DNA from 3 places in the Sphingobium sp. L-44 genome. Region 3 is predicted to be linked to each of the others. Evidence: riboswitches for the same ligand, from Rfam matches in the RefSeq annotation. Region 3 holds a riboswitch; each other region holds the start of a gene.

Region 1 (5,188 bases), on a different contig from region 3:
TCACCGGGCCGGCCATCAGCTTGCGCCGGATCGCCGCGACGGCGGTGGCGCAGGCGCCGGTGCCGCAGGCGCGGGTGAGGCCGGCGCCGCGTTCCCAGACGATCAGGCGCAGATGCTGCGGGCCGACGACCTGCGCGAAATTGACGTTCACGCGGGCGGGGAAGAGCGGATCATGCTCGATCAGCGGGCCGAGGCGCTCGAAATCGACCGCGTCCAGATCCTCGACGAAGAAGATCACATGCGGGTTGCCGACATTGACGGCGGCCGGCGCGGGCAGGTCTTCCCAACTGGCCGACATCGTCAGCGTGTCCATCGGATAAGCGAGCGGGATCGCGTCCCAATCGAAGCGGGGCGCGCCCATGTCGACGCTGGCGCCGCCGTCCACGCCCTTGGCGTCGAGCAGCCCGGCCCTGGTCCGGATCAGCACGTCCTTGCCGACGAACAGTGGCACGCAGCGGGTGGCATTGCCGCAGGCTTCCACTTCCGAACCGTCGGAATTGAAGATCAGCATCGACACGTCGGCCTGGTCGCCGGTCTCGGCATCGCCGATGACGATCAACTGGTCACAGCCGATGCCGGCATGGCGATCGGCAATGGCGCGGGCGCGCGCCTCCGTCATCGCGACCGGCGCTTGGCGCGCGTCGATCACGACGAAATCATTGCCCAGACCATGCATCTTGGAAAAGCGGCTCATCATGGCGCCGCATTTAGTGCGGGACGGGGCAAAAGACCAGCGGTCAGGCGTTCGGGCCGCCGATGATCGCGGCATAGGTGGCCGGATCGACATTGGCGCCGGAGATGACGAGGGCGGTGGCGCCGTCGGTGGGCGGGGCGAGGCCGGCAAGCATGGCGGCGAGCGCGACTGCGCCGCCTGGTTCGACCACCAGCTTGAGCATGGTGAAGGCGAAGCGCATCGCGTCGCGCACCTGATCGTCGCTGACGACCAGGCCGCCGGCCAGCAGGGCATGGTTGATCGGGAAGGTCAGCGCGCCGGGGCTGGGCGCCAGCAGCGCGTCACAGATGCTGCGCGCGTCGGGCGAGACGCTTTCGCGCACGCCGCTGGCAAGCGAGCGGGCGGTGTCGTCGAAACCGGCGGGTTCGACCGCATAGACGCTGATGTCGGGGCGGGCGGCCTTTACCGCTGTCGCCGTGCCCGCGACCAGCCCGCCGCCACCGCAGCAGACGAGAATCTGCTTGAGGTCGGCGCCGGCGGCCTGGGCCTGCTCCAATATTTCGAGGCCGATCGTGCCTTGGCCGGCGATGATGAAGGGATCGTCGAAGGAGGGAACCAGCGTCGCGCCGCGTTCGGTGGCCAGGGCGGTGGCGATTGCCTCACGGCTCTGGGTGAAGCGGTCATAGGGGACGACCTCGGCGCCGAGCGCACGGGTGTTGGCGGTCTTGATCGCAGGGGCGTCGGCCGGCATCACGATCGTGGCGGGAATGCCGAGCAGGCGCGCGGCAAAGGCGACGCCCTGGGCATGATTGCCCGAGGACCAGGCGACGACGCCCGCCGCGCGTTCCGCAGCGTTCAGTCGGGCGAGGCGGTTATAGGCGCCACGGAACTTGAACGATCCGCTATGCTGGGCGCCCTCGAACTTCACCAGCACCCGCCGGCCGCAATGATCGTTGAGTGCGGCATTCTCGATCAGCGGGGTGCGGACCGCCGCCGGCGCGATCAGCCGCGCGGCATCGGCGACGTCGGCGGCAGTGATGGCAAGCGAATCGGTCATTTGGCGTCTCCCGGTAAGAGGCCCCTGCATAGCCGCCCGCCGGCGCCGCGCAACGATCCGCCGGGGCGATCCTGGCCCGCTTGGCAGGGCTTGTGCTTTGGCTTATGGGGGCCGCGCGCCGGGGTAGTCAAAAGCCCCGGACGCGCATGATCGCGCCGGTGCCCGCAAGGGCTGAAAACGGGAATGCGGTGCGGGGGGCGCAGCCCTTCCAAATCCGCGGCTGTCCCTGCAACTGTAAGCGGTGAGCGCGATGCGCAGGGTTCCCAGGCTCTTCAAAAGGGGAGGGCCGGAACCGGCCACTGGACCGATAGGTCCGGGAAGGCTGGCGCATCGCTGCCCTGACCCGCGAGCCAGGAGACCTGCCGGCGTCTGGTCGCTCTTGCCCTGGCCCAGGGGATGGCCATGGCGCGGTGTTTCCGTCGAGCGACGCCCATGGCGGCCGGGGCCGCATCGGTGCGTGGGGCGGGGCGCTGGCGTCTTCCCGATCCTCACGCAGCGACCGCTTGTGCGGACGCCCCGGTTCCAAATCGACGGACGCCGGGGGACGATAAAATGAAGACGTTGGGGATTTCGCTGATCGCGCTGCTGGCCGCTACGCCGGCATTGGCCCAGGATGACGATATCGTCGTCACCGCTTCGGGCATCGCACAGCCGCGCGACGAGGTCGGCCAGGCGATCACGGTGATCGATGCCGACACGATCAGGACGCGCCAGGCGGTCGATGTCGTCGACCTGCTCGCCACCACGCCGGGCGTCCGCTTCAGCCGCAACGGTTCCACCGGCGGTGTGACCGGCGTGTCGCTGCGCGGCGCGGAGACGACCCAGACGCTGGTGCTGATCGACGGGGTCAAGGTCAACGACCCGAGCGGCATCGGCGACGGCTATGATTTCGGCCATCTGTTGACCGGCAATATCCGCCGGATCGAAGTGCTGCGCGGCTCCAACTCGGTGGTCTATGGCAGCCAGGCGATCGGCGGCGTGGTCAATGTGATGACCGGCGCGCCGAGCGAGGGTTTCGAGGTCAATGCCGCGGCCGATTATGGCTATAGCGACACGTTGAACGCGAAGGCCGATGTGTCGGGCACGCGCGGCGCGGTGTCGGGCGGCGTGGGCGTCGCCTATTTCAACACCGACGGCATTTCCTCGGTCGGCCGGTCGTTCGGCGGCGTCGAGAAGGATGGCTATGAGAATATCGCCACCAATGCCAAGCTGAAGATCGCCTTTTCCGACAGCCTGAGCCTCGACCTGCGCGGTTACTATATCCATGCCGATCTCGACTATGACAGCTTCTTCGGCGCGCCGGCCGACAGCAGCGACGTCAGCAAGCTGGACCAATATGTCGGCTATGCCGGGATCAACCTGGCGCTGCTCGACGGCAAGCTGACCAACCGCGCCGCCGTTACCTGGATGCGCAACGACCGCGACTATTATTTCGTGCGCGGCACCGACCCGGACTATGGCTATTCGGGCACCAATCTGCGCTTCGAATATGAGGGCGTCTATGCCCCGGTGGATCAGGCCAAGCTGATCTTCGGCTATGAGCATGAGCGGCCGGACTATGAGTATTTCGGCTTTGGCGACATAGCGAGCGCGAAGGCGAATATCGACAGCGTCTATGCGCTGGCGGTGGTGAAGCCGCTCACGGGCCTGGCCGTCACCGGCGGGCTGCGCCATGACGATCATAGCCAGTTCGGCGGTGCGACCACCTTTGGCGCCAACGCCAATTACACGCCGAATGCCGGCGCGACCAATATCCGCCTCTCCTATGGCGAGGGGTTCAAGGCGCCGTCCCTCTATCAGCTCTACGACACCTATAGCGGCAACAGCGCGCTGCGGCCGGAGCGGTCGAAAAGCTATGATATCGGCTTCGACCAGAGCCTGGACGGGGACAAGGCTATGCTGTCGCTGACCGCCTTCCGGCGCGATACCCGCAACCAGATCAATTATGATTATGCGACCTACACCTATGGCAATCTGGACCGGACCCGCGCCAAGGGCGTGGAAGCGACGCTGACGCTGAAGCCGGTCGAGGCGCTGACGGTGGCGGCATCCTACAGCTATGTCGATGCGCGCGACCGGTCGGGCGGGGCCACCGACGGCAATCGCCTGCCGCGCCGCGCCGCCAATGCGGTCAGTGTGTCGGCCGACTATCTCTGGTCCTTCGGCCTGTCTACCGGCGCGACGCTGACCATGGTCGGCGACAGCTATGACGACACGGCGAACACGCGCCGGCTCGACGGCTATGCGCTGGCCGGGCTGCGCGCGTCCTTCCCCGTGGGCGACCATCTGGAAGTCTATGGCCGGATCGACAATCTGTTCGATGCGGATTACGCCACGGCCTATGGCTATGGCACCTATGGCCGGTCGGCCTATGGCGGCGTGCGTGTCCGCTTCTAAGGAGCGGCGCGCATGAGCGGGCGGCGGCATCCTCTGTTGCTGCCGGGGCTGATCGCCCTGCTGCTGGTCGCGGCTATCGCGTCGGTCGCGCTGGGATCGGTGACGATCGCGCCGGCCCGCATTCTGGCGGTGCTGGCCGGCGGTGGCGACATGGTGGCGCGCGCGATCGTCATCGACCTGCGCCTGCCGCGCATGGCGATCGGCCTGCTGGTTGGCGCCATGCTGGGCCTGTCGGGCGCGGCACTGCAGGGCTATCTGCGCAATCCGCTGGCCGAACCCGCCGTGCTGGGCGTGTCCAATGCGGCGGCGCTGGGGGCGGTGATCGCGCTCTATTTCGGCCTGTCCGAATTGCATCCGATGGCATTGCCACTGCTGGCGATCGTCACCGCACTGGCGGCGATCGGCGCGCTGTTCCTGCTTGCCGGGCCGTCGGAAAGCCCGTTGACGCTGATCCTGGCGGGTATCGCGGTCGCAACGTTGGCGGGGGCGGGGATCAGCCTGGCACTCAACCTGTCGCCCAATCCCTTTGCCGCGATGGAGATTATGAGCTGGCTGATGGGCAGCCTGGAAAATCGCAGCATCGACCATCTGCTGCTGGCGCTGCCCTGCATCGCGGTCGGTGCGGCGCTGCTGCTCTATGACGGGCGCGCGCTCGATGCGCTGACTTTGGGCGAGGATGGCGCGCGGGCGCTGGGCGTCGACCTGTCGCGGGCGCGGCTGCGGTTGATGGCGGGGGTGGCGATCGGTGTCGGCGGCGCGGTGGCGGTGACCGGATCGATCGGCTTCGTCGGCCTGATCGTGCCGCATCTGGTGCGGCCGCTGACCGATCGCTCGCCGTCCGCGCTGCTGTTGCCATCCATGCTGGGCGGCGCGGTGCTGCTGACCCTGGCCGATATCGGCGTGCGCGTCATCCCGACCAGCAGCGAGCTGAAGCTGGGCGTGCTGACCGCGATCCTGGGCGTGCCGGTCTTCCTCATTCACCTGATGCGGGAGCGGCGGCTATGGTGACCCTGTCGACCGAGCAACTGGACGTCCGGCTGGGCCGCCATCTGGCGGTGCGC
Region 2 (5,188 bases), on a different contig from region 3:
GCTGGGGTGACGGAGTTGGGTGGGTAGCGGCCATCCCACCAACGTCATGCTGAACTTGTTTCAGTATCCATCAAGCCTAACAAGCCATTGGTCTCTTAGGAGGCATGGACCCTGAAACAAGTTCAGGGTGACGAAGATAGTGCGGACGGCTTTTGGTCGAATTCCGACAATCATTACAGACGTCACCCTGACGAAAGTCAGGATCCATTCTGCACTAGGCCAGATAGAGAGCGCTGAAGCGATCCCGGATCAAGCCTGTCCTGAGCCTGTCGAAGGGGCCGGGATGATGAAGATGGAAATAGTCACTGCCAGTCGCATCCAGGCCGACCGGATATATTCTCGCGGCCTGAGGCCGGGCCTCCCCATGGGGAGGCCCGATACGTCTCAATGGCTGTCGTTGCGCAGGTCCTTGCCGGCCTGCTCCAGCGAGGCGCCGACATCCTGCTTGGCTTCCTTGCCCTCGCGCTTGGCATCGTCGGCGGCCCGGTCGGTCGCGGCGCCGATCCGGTCCGCGCCATTGTCGATCGCGGCGCCCGCGCGGTCGAGGCCGTTGTCGATCCTGGCGCCGGCATCGTCGACGGCGTTGCTGACGTCATTGCCGATCGCGGAGCCGGCATTTTCCAGATTGTCCGATGCCTTTTCCGAGCAGGCGGACAGGCCGAGGCCCAGGGCGGACAGGGCCGTGATGGCCAGAAGGGGTGCGCGCATGATGTCTCCTCATTGCGTTGGCAAGGCTTAGGCAGCGCCGCATCATATCTGACGCGGCGCTGCCAAATTCCTTGTTGTCGCATCGTTTTAAGCGGAAAACCGGTTCCCACTTTTCCGCACGACGCTCCTAAAAGCGCGGCAGCGGCCATAAGGTTGCGTGCTTTCGCGATCAGCCGCCGCTGAGGCCGAACACCATCGACCGGTCGGCATCGGGGATCAGACCCTCCATCACCCGCCAGAAACCGGTGACGGAACCCTGTCCGGCCTGGGCATAGGCGGCCGCCATCTTCTCGCGCAGCGCGCGGAAAAGCTCGGCCTCCAGCGCGCGGCCGGCGGGGCTGAGGCGCAGCAGTTTCTGCCGCCGGTCGCTGCTGCCGGGCCGGGTCTCGATATAGCCGCGCTCGATCAGGTCATTGAGCACCCGGCCGAGCGATTGCTTGGTGATTGCCAGCAGGCGCAGCAGATCCTTCACCGTCAGGTCGGGCTGGCGCGAGATGAAATAGAGGGCGCGGTGATGGGCGCGGCCCAGGCCCTGCGCCGCCAGCCCCTCGTCGATCGAGCGGGTGAGCGCGGAATAGCCGAAATAGAGCATCTCGATGCCGCGCCGGATTTCGTCCTCGCGCAGGAACAGCGGCGAGGCCGGTGCGATCTGGCTGGGCGAGGGGGCTTGGACGGACATCGGCGCGGGTTTCCGGTTGCAGGGGCGGGGGCGTGGGGTTGATCCCTAAGATGGGTTGGGCGGGAAGGAAAGGGAAAGGCGAAGTCCATCGTCAGGAGGGCTTTTCTTTCGTGCATCAGCCGCTATATGGCGGTCCCGCGCTGACTTGGATCGGCGCATTGCTGGGGCGTCGCCAAGCGGTAAGGCAGCGGCTTTTGATGCCGCCATGCGCAGGTTCGAATCCTGCCGCCCCAGCCATAATTTTCGGTATCCGACGCCGCGTCGCTTTCCTTGCTTCCGGTTTCCGTTTCGGCATCTTCCGTCGGTATGCCTTGGGCGTCGAGCCGGCAGCGGGACTGCCGATACCCATTCCATGTCTTGGCGAAGACCGATGTTTCGACTAGGGCATCACCGATGCGCCGGTTCATGCTGGTGCATTGCATAACTGACGCCGGTGTTCCGCAAGGAACTTAATCGGGAATGCGGTGCGGGGGCCTGGCCCCTTATTCCGCGGCTGTCCCTGCAACTGTAAGCGGATAGCGCGATGCACGAGCCCATGAGGGCAGCCACTGGACAGAGCGTCCGGGAAGGCGTGCATCCCGCAACGACCCGCGAGCCAGGAGACCTGCCGGCGTTTCGGTCGCTCTTGTCCTGACCCAGGGATTGGTCATGGCACGGTCTCTCTTCCGTCTGGGCGGCGAAGCGTGTGGCTGGGGCTGCACGGCCGCGTGGTGTCGGGCGCCTGTCGCGCCTGCCTGCCGCCTCGCGCCGACCGGCGATGCCGGCAAGCCCCGCCTGGTTGCGTCCCGGCGCGCGGAGGATGTGCCTGTGAGCCAGACCGGCGCGGGCAGTGATAGGGCGACCGCGAACCATGCGGTGGCTCGCGGGCCGGCCGTTCGGGGCTGGTGTCCCGATGCCTGGCGTCCGATGGCGGCGGGCGACGGGCTGATCGTGCGCGTGAAGCCGCGCCTTGGCCGTCTTTCGGCCGCCGACATGACGGCGCTGGGCGAAGCGGCGATCGCCCATGGCAACGGCCTGATCGACATGACCCGGCGCGCGAACCTCCAGATCCGCGGCGTGCGCGACGATAGTTGGCGCCCCTTGCTCGACCGGCTGCTCGACCTTGGCCTGGTCGACCACGATGCTCGGCGCGAGGGCGCGCGCATGATGATGGTCGCGCCGGACTGGCGCGAAGGGGATGACAGCCATCGCATCGCCCGCCAGTTGCTCGATCGCCTGGACGAACTGCCGGACTTGCCGGGCAAGATGGGCTTCGTCACCGATGCCGGCGCTGCGCCGCTCCTGTCCGGCGAAGCGGGGGATTTTCGCATCGAGCGGGCGCGGGACGGCGGCCTGATCCTGCGCGCCGAGGGGCGGGCACAAGGCGTGCCGGTGGACAGCGGCGGCGAAGTGGATGCGCTGCTCGCGCTCGCCCGATGGTTCGTGGAGAGCGACGGCGCGCGCGCGGGGCGCATGGCCCGGCATGATGCGCCCCTGCCGGATTGGGCAACGGGCATGACAGAGGCGGCGTTGCCACGCCCGCGACTGGTCCCCGGCGCATGGGATGGCGGCTTGGCCTATGGTCTTCCCTTCGGCCAGATCGATGCGCGGCATTTTCTCGACGCGCCGGCCATGCGGCTGACCCCGTGGCGCATGCTGCTGGCCGAAGGACAGGTGCCTGGCCTGTCCGCCGACGCTGCCGACCCGCTGATCCATGTGGAGGCCTGCCCCGGCGCGCCTGCCTGTCCGCAGGCGAGCGTGGAGACGCGCGACCTCGCCCGCCAGTTGGCCCCCCATGTGGCGGGCCGCCTTCATGTCTCCGGCTGCGCCAAGGGCTGTGCCTGTGCGATGCCGGCCGACATCGTGCTGACGGGGCGGGACGGGCGCTACGACCTTGCCTTCCATGCCCGCGCAGGATCGGCGCCCGTCCGTCCTGACCTCACCGCCACCGACCTTCTTGCCCATTTCGGAGCCTGTTGATGCCCCATGATTATGAGAGGGACGGCGCGGCGATCTATCGCCAGTCCTTCGCCACCATCCGCGCCGAAGCCGACCTCGGGCGCTTTGCTGCCGAGGAGGAGCCGGTCGCTGTGCGCATGATCCATGCCGCGGGCATGGTGGACCTTGCGGGCCATATCCGCTTTTCGCCGGGCTTTGCAGCGGCGGCGCGGCAGGCCCTGGCCGAAGGGGCGCCGGTGCTGTGCGATGCGCGCATGGTGTCGGAAGGGGTCACGCGCGCGCGCCTGCCCGCCGACAATGCCGTGCTCTGCACCTTGCACGACACCGCCGTGCCGGACATGGCGCGGGCGATGGGCAATACCCGGTCCGCCGCCGCGCTGGAATTGTGGCGGCCGCATCTTGCCGGGGCACTGGTTGCCATCGGCAATGCGCCCACGGCGTTGTTCCACCTGCTCGACATGCTGGAGGATCCGGCCTGTCCGCGCCCCGCAGCGATCATCGGCTGCCCGGTCGGCTTCGTCGGCGCGGCGGAATCCAAGGCGGCACTGTGGGCGGCGCAGCCGGTCCCCTGCTGCGTCGTCGACGGGCGGCTTGGCGGCAGCGCGATCACGGTCGCGGCGATCAATGCGCTGGCGAGCCGCGCGGAATGAGCGGCACCGTCTATGGCGTGGGCCTTGGCCCCGGCGCGCAGGACTTGCTGAGCGTGCGCGCCGACCGGCTGGTGCGGGGGGGACGGCATGTCGCCTATTTCCGCAAGGCTGGCCGGCCGGGGCAGGCGCGCCGCATCGCGCAGGGCATGTTGCGGGACGATGCGATCGAACTGGCGATGGAATATCCGGTGACGACCGAAATTCCGCTCACCGATCCGCGCTACAATGATTGTTTAGCCGCCTTCTATGCCGACTGCACCGGTCGGCTGCTGGCGATCGCGGAGGCGGGCGAGGATGTGGTCGTATTGTGCGAGGGCGATCCCTTTTTCTACGGCTCCTTCATGCATCTGCACAGTCGGCTGTCGGGGCTGGTCCCGGTCGAAGTGGTCCCCGGCATCATGGGCATGTCGGGGGCGTGGAATGCGACCGGCCTGCCGATCACCTGGGGGGACGATGTGCTGACCGTGGCGATGGCAACCCTGCCGGAAGAGGAACTGGTCCGCCGCATCCGCGATACCGACGCGCTGGTGGTGATGAAGATCGGCCGGCACCTCGCCAAGCTGCGCCGTGCGGTGGCGGCGGCCGGGCGCAGCGATGAAGCATGGCTGGTCGAACATGCCGCCATGCCGGAACAGCGCGTGACCCGGCTGGCCGATGTCGACAGGGTCACGCCCTATTTCTCGATCCTGCTGATCCACGGCCAGGGGCGCCGGCCATGAGTTTCGCGGCGGCAGAGGGGGGCTGGATCGCGATCGCGGGGCTTGGGCCGGGGGACGAAGCGCTGGTGACGCCGGAGGTCGATGCCGCGCTGGCTGCCGCGACCGACGTGGTGGGCTATATCCCCTATGTCGCGCGGGTCGCGCCGCGTGCGGGGCTGATGTTGCATCCTTCGGACAATCGGGTGGAACTGGATCGGGCGGCCCATGCGCTGGAGCTGGCGGCGCAGGGGCGGCGGGTGGTCGTCGTCTCCTCGGGCGATCCGGGCGTCTTTGCCATGGCGTCCGCGCTGTTCGAGGCGCTGGAGGCCGGCCCCGCTCCCTGGCGCGACATCGACATTCGCGTGCTGCCCGGCATTACCGCGATGCTGGCCGCCGCGGCGCGTGCGGGCGCGCCGCTCGGCCATGATTTCTGTGCGATCAACCTGTCGGACAATCTCAAGCCCTGGTCCCTGATCGAAAAGCGGCTGCGGCTGGCGGCGGAGGCGGATTTCGCC
Region 3 (5,188 bases):
GAAGCGCTGGAAGCGGGTGGTCAGCTGCACCACCTCCCCGCTCCTGCCCGAGACATAGGCCTGCGTCCCGGCCGCATCGGCATAATCGACGCGGTAGAGCGGCGCATTACGGCGGAAGGTCTGGACCGTCCACTGGTCCATCTCCGTCTGCGCGATCCGCTCTGGCGGGCCCGCAATGGCGCTGTTGCGGCCGAATTCGCGCGCGATCCTGTGGATATTTTGCGGATCGACCTGCTCGACCGGTTTCCCCGACGCCCAGTCATGGGTGCCGGCGGAGACCCGCATCTGCGGGATGGTGCGCGTCGGATCGAGCGCGGGGGTGACCCGCAGCACAGGCCGCCCCGCCATCATCTCGATCCGGGCGGCGGACAGCATCATGGCGTCGGGCAACATCCCTGCCTGCCCGGCCGACAGCTTGAGGGGCGTGAGCCCCCCAAGCTGCGCGGCCGGTGTCAGGCGCGGATAGTCGACATAGAGCATCACGAAGCCGGACAGGCACCACAGCGTCATGACCGCGCCGATGATGATGCCCAGCCAGCGATGCAGCAGCAGGACCGGCCGCAACATGGTCAGAAGCTCAGGCCATAGCTGACCCGCAGCGTGCGCGGCACGCCCCGGTAGAAGTAGAGGAAGCGGCTGTTGCTGCCATCCAATACCCCTGCGTCACTGACCGCCGAGCGATAGCCGGTGGAGGCATAGTCGCGGTCGAACAGATTCTCGACATTGACGCCGAACCGGTTGCGCCGCGCCTGGTCCAGCCACAGATGCGCACCCGCATCGACCACGGCATAATTGCCATAGTTCATCCGGCCAAAGCCCGATGCGGTCGACCAGACATCGCCCACCCAATTGGCCGACAGATTGGCGCCGAAGCGGCTGGCTTCCGGCGCATAGACGATCGCGGCGCGGCCATATTGTTCCGGATTGCGATCGCGCTGCACCGAACTGCCCTGATTGCGGACGCGCGACCAGGTGTAGCTGGCCGACAGGCCCCAGCCACCGGTCAGGTCCGCATTCAGCTCCAGCTCGGCGCCTTCGGCCCGCACCTTGTCGCGAACGTTGATATAGGTGCCGTCGGGAAAGGCCGGATCATCATAGGTCGTGTCGATCAGATCGGTGATGCGCCGGTTGAAATAGGTCGCTTTCCAGCGGATCGCTCCGCCGGCCAGCGCGCCGCCCAGCGCGGCGTTGAGGTTCAGGCTCTCCTCGGGCTTCAGGTTCGGGTTGCCGACCTCGCAACAGGGATCATTGCCATAAAGCTGCGAGGCGTCGGGCAGCACGAAGGAGGTGCCGCCATTGGCCTCCACGAACAGCGCGTCGCTGACATCATAGCGACCCGAGACGTTCCAGATCGTCTTTTCCGATCCCTTCGCCTTGTTGTAGCGCAGGCCCGCCGCGATCCGCCCCTTGCTCGACAATTCGTCATTGGTGCGCAACTGGAAGATGCCGGCATGGACCTGTTCATCGGTCGGCGCGATCAGCAGGACGTCGTCGCGGCCGTTGAAGCTCTGGAAATCATAGCCGATCAGCGTGTCGATGCCGCGCAGCATGTTGAGCTGCACCACCGCGCTGCCGCCATAATCCTGATAGCCCCAGAAGGTGCCGGCCGGGTAGATGACCTGCGGCGGGCCCGCGGGCACGGGGTTGCGGATCTGGACATAGGCAGTCTTCCAGTCGTGGAAATAGCCCTTGAGGAAGAATTGCACGCCATCCTCGCCGGTATAGTCGAGCCGCAGGCTGGCCACTTCCTCGTTGCGGTCGTTGCGGCTCTGTTTGGTCCGGGTCGCGCTGATATTGTCGAGATCGGCCTTGGTATGCTGGTAGAGCGCGTTGAGGCGCAGGTCCGGCGCGATATCATATTGATATTTGATGCCCGCCGACCAGAGGTCATAGCCGCGCGCGCGATCGGTGGCGCTGGGCTGCATCACGTCATAAGGGCGATAGCCGTCCGACTGGCTGCGATTGGCCCAGACCACGAAGCGATGCTGGCCGATCGCGCCGCGAACATAGCCATCCAGGCTAGTGCCGGCAAAGCTGTCGAGGCTGGCATTGACTTGGCCGCCCAGATCATCGCTGAAGTCGCGGGTGACGACATTGATGACACCGGCCGCCGCCTGGGTGCCGTAGAACAGGCTTTCGCCGCCTTTCAGCACCTCGATCCGCTCGATCATGCTGGCGGCCATAGTGTCGTTGGGCGAGGTGCCGCCATAGAGGCGGTTGTTGAGGCGGATGCCGTCCATCGTCCACAGCACATCCTTGGTGCGCGAACCCTGCAGCGCAATGTCGACATAGCTGAACGGCCCGGACTGCGACCGGATGAACAGGCCCGGCACCGCTTCCAGAGCGCGGGCGGTGTCGATCGCGGCGGCATCGCGGATCTGCGTGTCGGTGACGATCTCGATGGCATGGCCATAGCGCGACAGTTGCTGCGGCAGCGTCTCTTCCAGGCTGGTGCCGGTGACGACGATGCTGTCGCCCTCCGCCTCATCGGCCAGAGCCGGCGAGGCAAAGGCAAGCGAAAGGGCCAGGGCGGCCCGCGAAACGATAATGGACTTCATTTATTCCCCCATCCGGCGCCGCGTTCGACGGGCGGGGGCAACCTTCACGAGCGGCACGCGCGCGAACGTCCGACACACGCGCCGGCCGGGCGCCCAAGGGCAACCGACGCGCGTCGTCGCAGCGGCCCCAGCCGCTCGTTCGTCGCTCAGACGGAAGTTACCGTGCCGCGGCCATCCCCTGGACCAAGGCAAGAGCGACCAGACGCCGGCAGGTCTCCTGGCTCACGGGTCATCGCTTGATGCACGGCCTTCCCAGGCCTCGCAGGATTTAGCGTCCGGCCCAGTGGCTGGCGGATCGGTCATTCTGCCGTCCGCACATATGCATCGCGCTCACCGCTTACAGTTGCAGGGACAGCTGCGGATTTGGACGACACCCTGCATGAGAGGGCCATCCGCACCGCATTCCCTATTAAGCCCCTTTCGGGACACCGGCGCGATCATGATCCCATGCCGTGCGGCGCAGGATCGGCGGGATCGATAATCGAATATCAGGCGGGCTGCAAGCCGGTCTCAAAACCAGGCGCGCAGGCCGATGACCAGGCTGGTGGCGGATGGCTTATCGCCGGCGGCACGGGCATAATCGGCCGTGTCGCCCAGCTTGCGCTCCCAATTGACGCCGACATAGGGCGCGAATTCGCGAGCGATCTCGTAGCGCAGCCGCAGCCCCAGCTCGATATCGGACGGGCCGGCGCCGATCCCCAGTTCGGGCACATGTTGCGCCGCCAGATTGAACTCGGCGGCGGGCTGCAGGATCAGCCGCTGGATGATGCGCTGGTCATAGCTCGCCTCCAGCCGCAGATGGGCGTCGCCCCTGGTCGACAGAAAGGCTTCGGCCCCGACCTCGAACCAATAGGGCGCCAGGCCATCGATGCCGATCACCGCATAGCTGCGCTCCGGCCCTTCGCCGAAATCCTGCCGCACGCCCGCCTGCAGGTTGAACCAGGGGTCGATCGCCCGGCTGTAGAGCGCCTGAACCTCGGCCCGTTCGAGCGATCCGCCGAACGTCCCCTCGCCTTCGCTCTTGACCGCGAAGCGGTTGATGTCGCCGCCGATCCAGCCCTCGCCTTCCCAAGCATAGCCATCCGCGCCCTTGCCGGCGCGATATTCCAGCCGATCGAGCATCCATTGCGAATAGGTCATGCCGCCCCCTTCCGCGATCATCGCCGCGCGGGCGCGGGCCATGGCAGCGCGGTCATAGAGCGCGTCGGCGGCATGATCGGTCGGCACCGGCGGGGCCGTGCCCTGTGGGATCGCAGCATCGGTGGTGGGCATACTGTGGCCCATCGCGCCATGGTCCATGGTCTGGGCCTGCACCGGCGCAGCGGCGGCGAGCAGCAGGAGCGCGATCAGCTTCATGCTGCATCCTCCCCATGGCGCACCGTCACGACCCGCATCATCCCGGCATGCATGTGCATCAGCATATGGCAGTGGAAGGCCCAGTCGCCCAGCGCATCGGCGGTGAAGTCGAAACTGACCTTGCCGCCCGGCAGCACATTCACCGTATGCTTGCGCGGATTATGCGCAGCCGCGCCGGTCACCAGTTCGAAGAAATGACCATGCAGATGGATGGGATGCGGCATCATCGTGTCGTTGATCAGGGTCACGCGCACCCGTTCCATATGACGGAAGGCGATCGGCTCGGCCCCTTCCGACAGCTTCACCCCATCGAACGACCACATATAGCGTTCCATGTTCGCGGTCAGATGGATGTCGAGCGACCGGGTCGGCGTGCGCAGGTCCGTGTTCGGCGTCAGCGACCGCAGATCGGCATAGGTCAGCACCCGATGGTCGACATCCTCCAGCCCCGTCGGCCGGTCAACGGTGCGATCGGCCGGCATCGGCGACAGGGTGGCGACGCCCGGCCCCATTTTCACGCCCGGCGCGACCGACTTGTCGCGCATCTTCATGCTATGCCCCGTCATGGCGTCATTGGCCGGCTGGCTGAGGTCGATCACGCCGCCATGGCCCATGTCCATGCCGCCCATGTCCATGCCCATGTCCTTCATGCCCAGCAGCGGCCGGGCGCGCCGATCGGGCACCGGCGCGACCATGCCGATCTGCGGCGCCAGCGTGGCGCGGACCAGGCCCGACCGGTCGATCGCCTCTGCAATCAGCGCATAGGGCTTCGCCTCGCCGGGCTGGACGATCACATCATAGGTTTCGGCAATGCCGATCTGTAACTCGTCGGTCTCGACCGGCTGGACATCCTGCCCGTCGCACTGGACCACGGTCATCGACAGGCCGGGCAGGCGAACATTGAAATTGGTCATCGCCGACGCGTTGATGATGCGCAGCCGCACCCGCTCGCCCGGCGCGAACAGGCCGGTCCAGTTCTCGGCCGTGCCCATGCCGTTCACCAGATAGCTGTAGGTCGCGCCGGTAACGTCGGAAATATCGGTCGGGTCCATGCGCATCGCGCCCCAGTCGATCCGGTCCTTGAGGCCCTGATCCTTCCCCGCCAGCAGCCCCGCCAGCGTCTGGCGCTGCATGTTGTAATAGCCGCCCATCTGCTTGAGCCGTTGCAGCAGCCTGTGCGGATGGACCGGGCTCCAGTCGGCGAGCAGGATCACATGCTCCCGGTCATAGGCCACCGGATCGGGGCCGGCGGGATCGATGATGATCGGCCCATA

What was found. Region 3 has a riboswitch for cobalamin ahead of AC13EK_RS08255 (TonB-dependent receptor plug domain-containing protein). Riboswitches for the same ligand answer to the same signal wherever they lie in the genome.
Region 1: linked by a shared signal. The riboswitch ahead of AC13EK_RS18550 (TonB-dependent receptor plug domain-containing protein) and the one ahead of AC13EK_RS08255 (TonB-dependent receptor plug domain-containing protein) in region 3 are both predicted to bind cobalamin.
Region 2: linked by a shared signal. The riboswitch ahead of AC13EK_RS11650 (cobalamin biosynthesis protein CobG) and the one ahead of AC13EK_RS08255 (TonB-dependent receptor plug domain-containing protein) in region 3 are both predicted to bind cobalamin.

What each region holds. Positions count from the first base shown of each region.
Region 1 covers NZ_JBSXOQ010000112.1:48,520-53,707, reverse strand. The annotation lists gene dapF (diaminopimelate epimerase) at 1-697, opposite strand, end outside; gene AC13EK_RS18555 (threonine ammonia-lyase) at 738-1,730, opposite strand; cobalamin riboswitch at 1,870-2,111, shown strand; gene AC13EK_RS18550 (TonB-dependent receptor plug domain-containing protein) at 2,283-4,127, shown strand; gene AC13EK_RS18545 (FecCD family ABC transporter permease) at 4,140-5,135, shown strand; gene AC13EK_RS18540 (ABC transporter ATP-binding protein) at 5,129-5,188, shown strand, end outside.
Region 2 covers NZ_JBSXOQ010000088.1:63,229-68,416, reverse strand. The annotation lists gene AC13EK_RS11665 (hypothetical protein) at 385-708, opposite strand; gene AC13EK_RS11660 (MarR family winged helix-turn-helix transcriptional regulator) at 878-1,387, opposite strand; tRNA gene AC13EK_RS11655 (tRNA-Gln) at 1,550-1,624, shown strand; cobalamin riboswitch at 1,802-2,013, shown strand; gene AC13EK_RS11650 (cobalamin biosynthesis protein CobG) at 2,294-3,346, shown strand; gene AC13EK_RS11645 (precorrin-8X methylmutase) at 3,346-3,975, shown strand; gene cobI (precorrin-2 C(20)-methyltransferase) at 3,972-4,694, shown strand; gene cobJ (precorrin-3B C(17)-methyltransferase) at 4,691-5,188, shown strand, end outside.
Region 3 covers NZ_JBSXOQ010000078.1:2,438-7,625, reverse strand. The annotation lists gene AC13EK_RS08260 (PepSY domain-containing protein) at 1-567, opposite strand, end outside; gene AC13EK_RS08255 (TonB-dependent receptor plug domain-containing protein) at 570-2,558, opposite strand; cobalamin riboswitch at 2,749-3,006, opposite strand; gene AC13EK_RS08250 (copper resistance protein B) at 3,069-3,914, opposite strand; gene AC13EK_RS08245 (copper resistance system multicopper oxidase) at 3,911-5,188, opposite strand, start outside.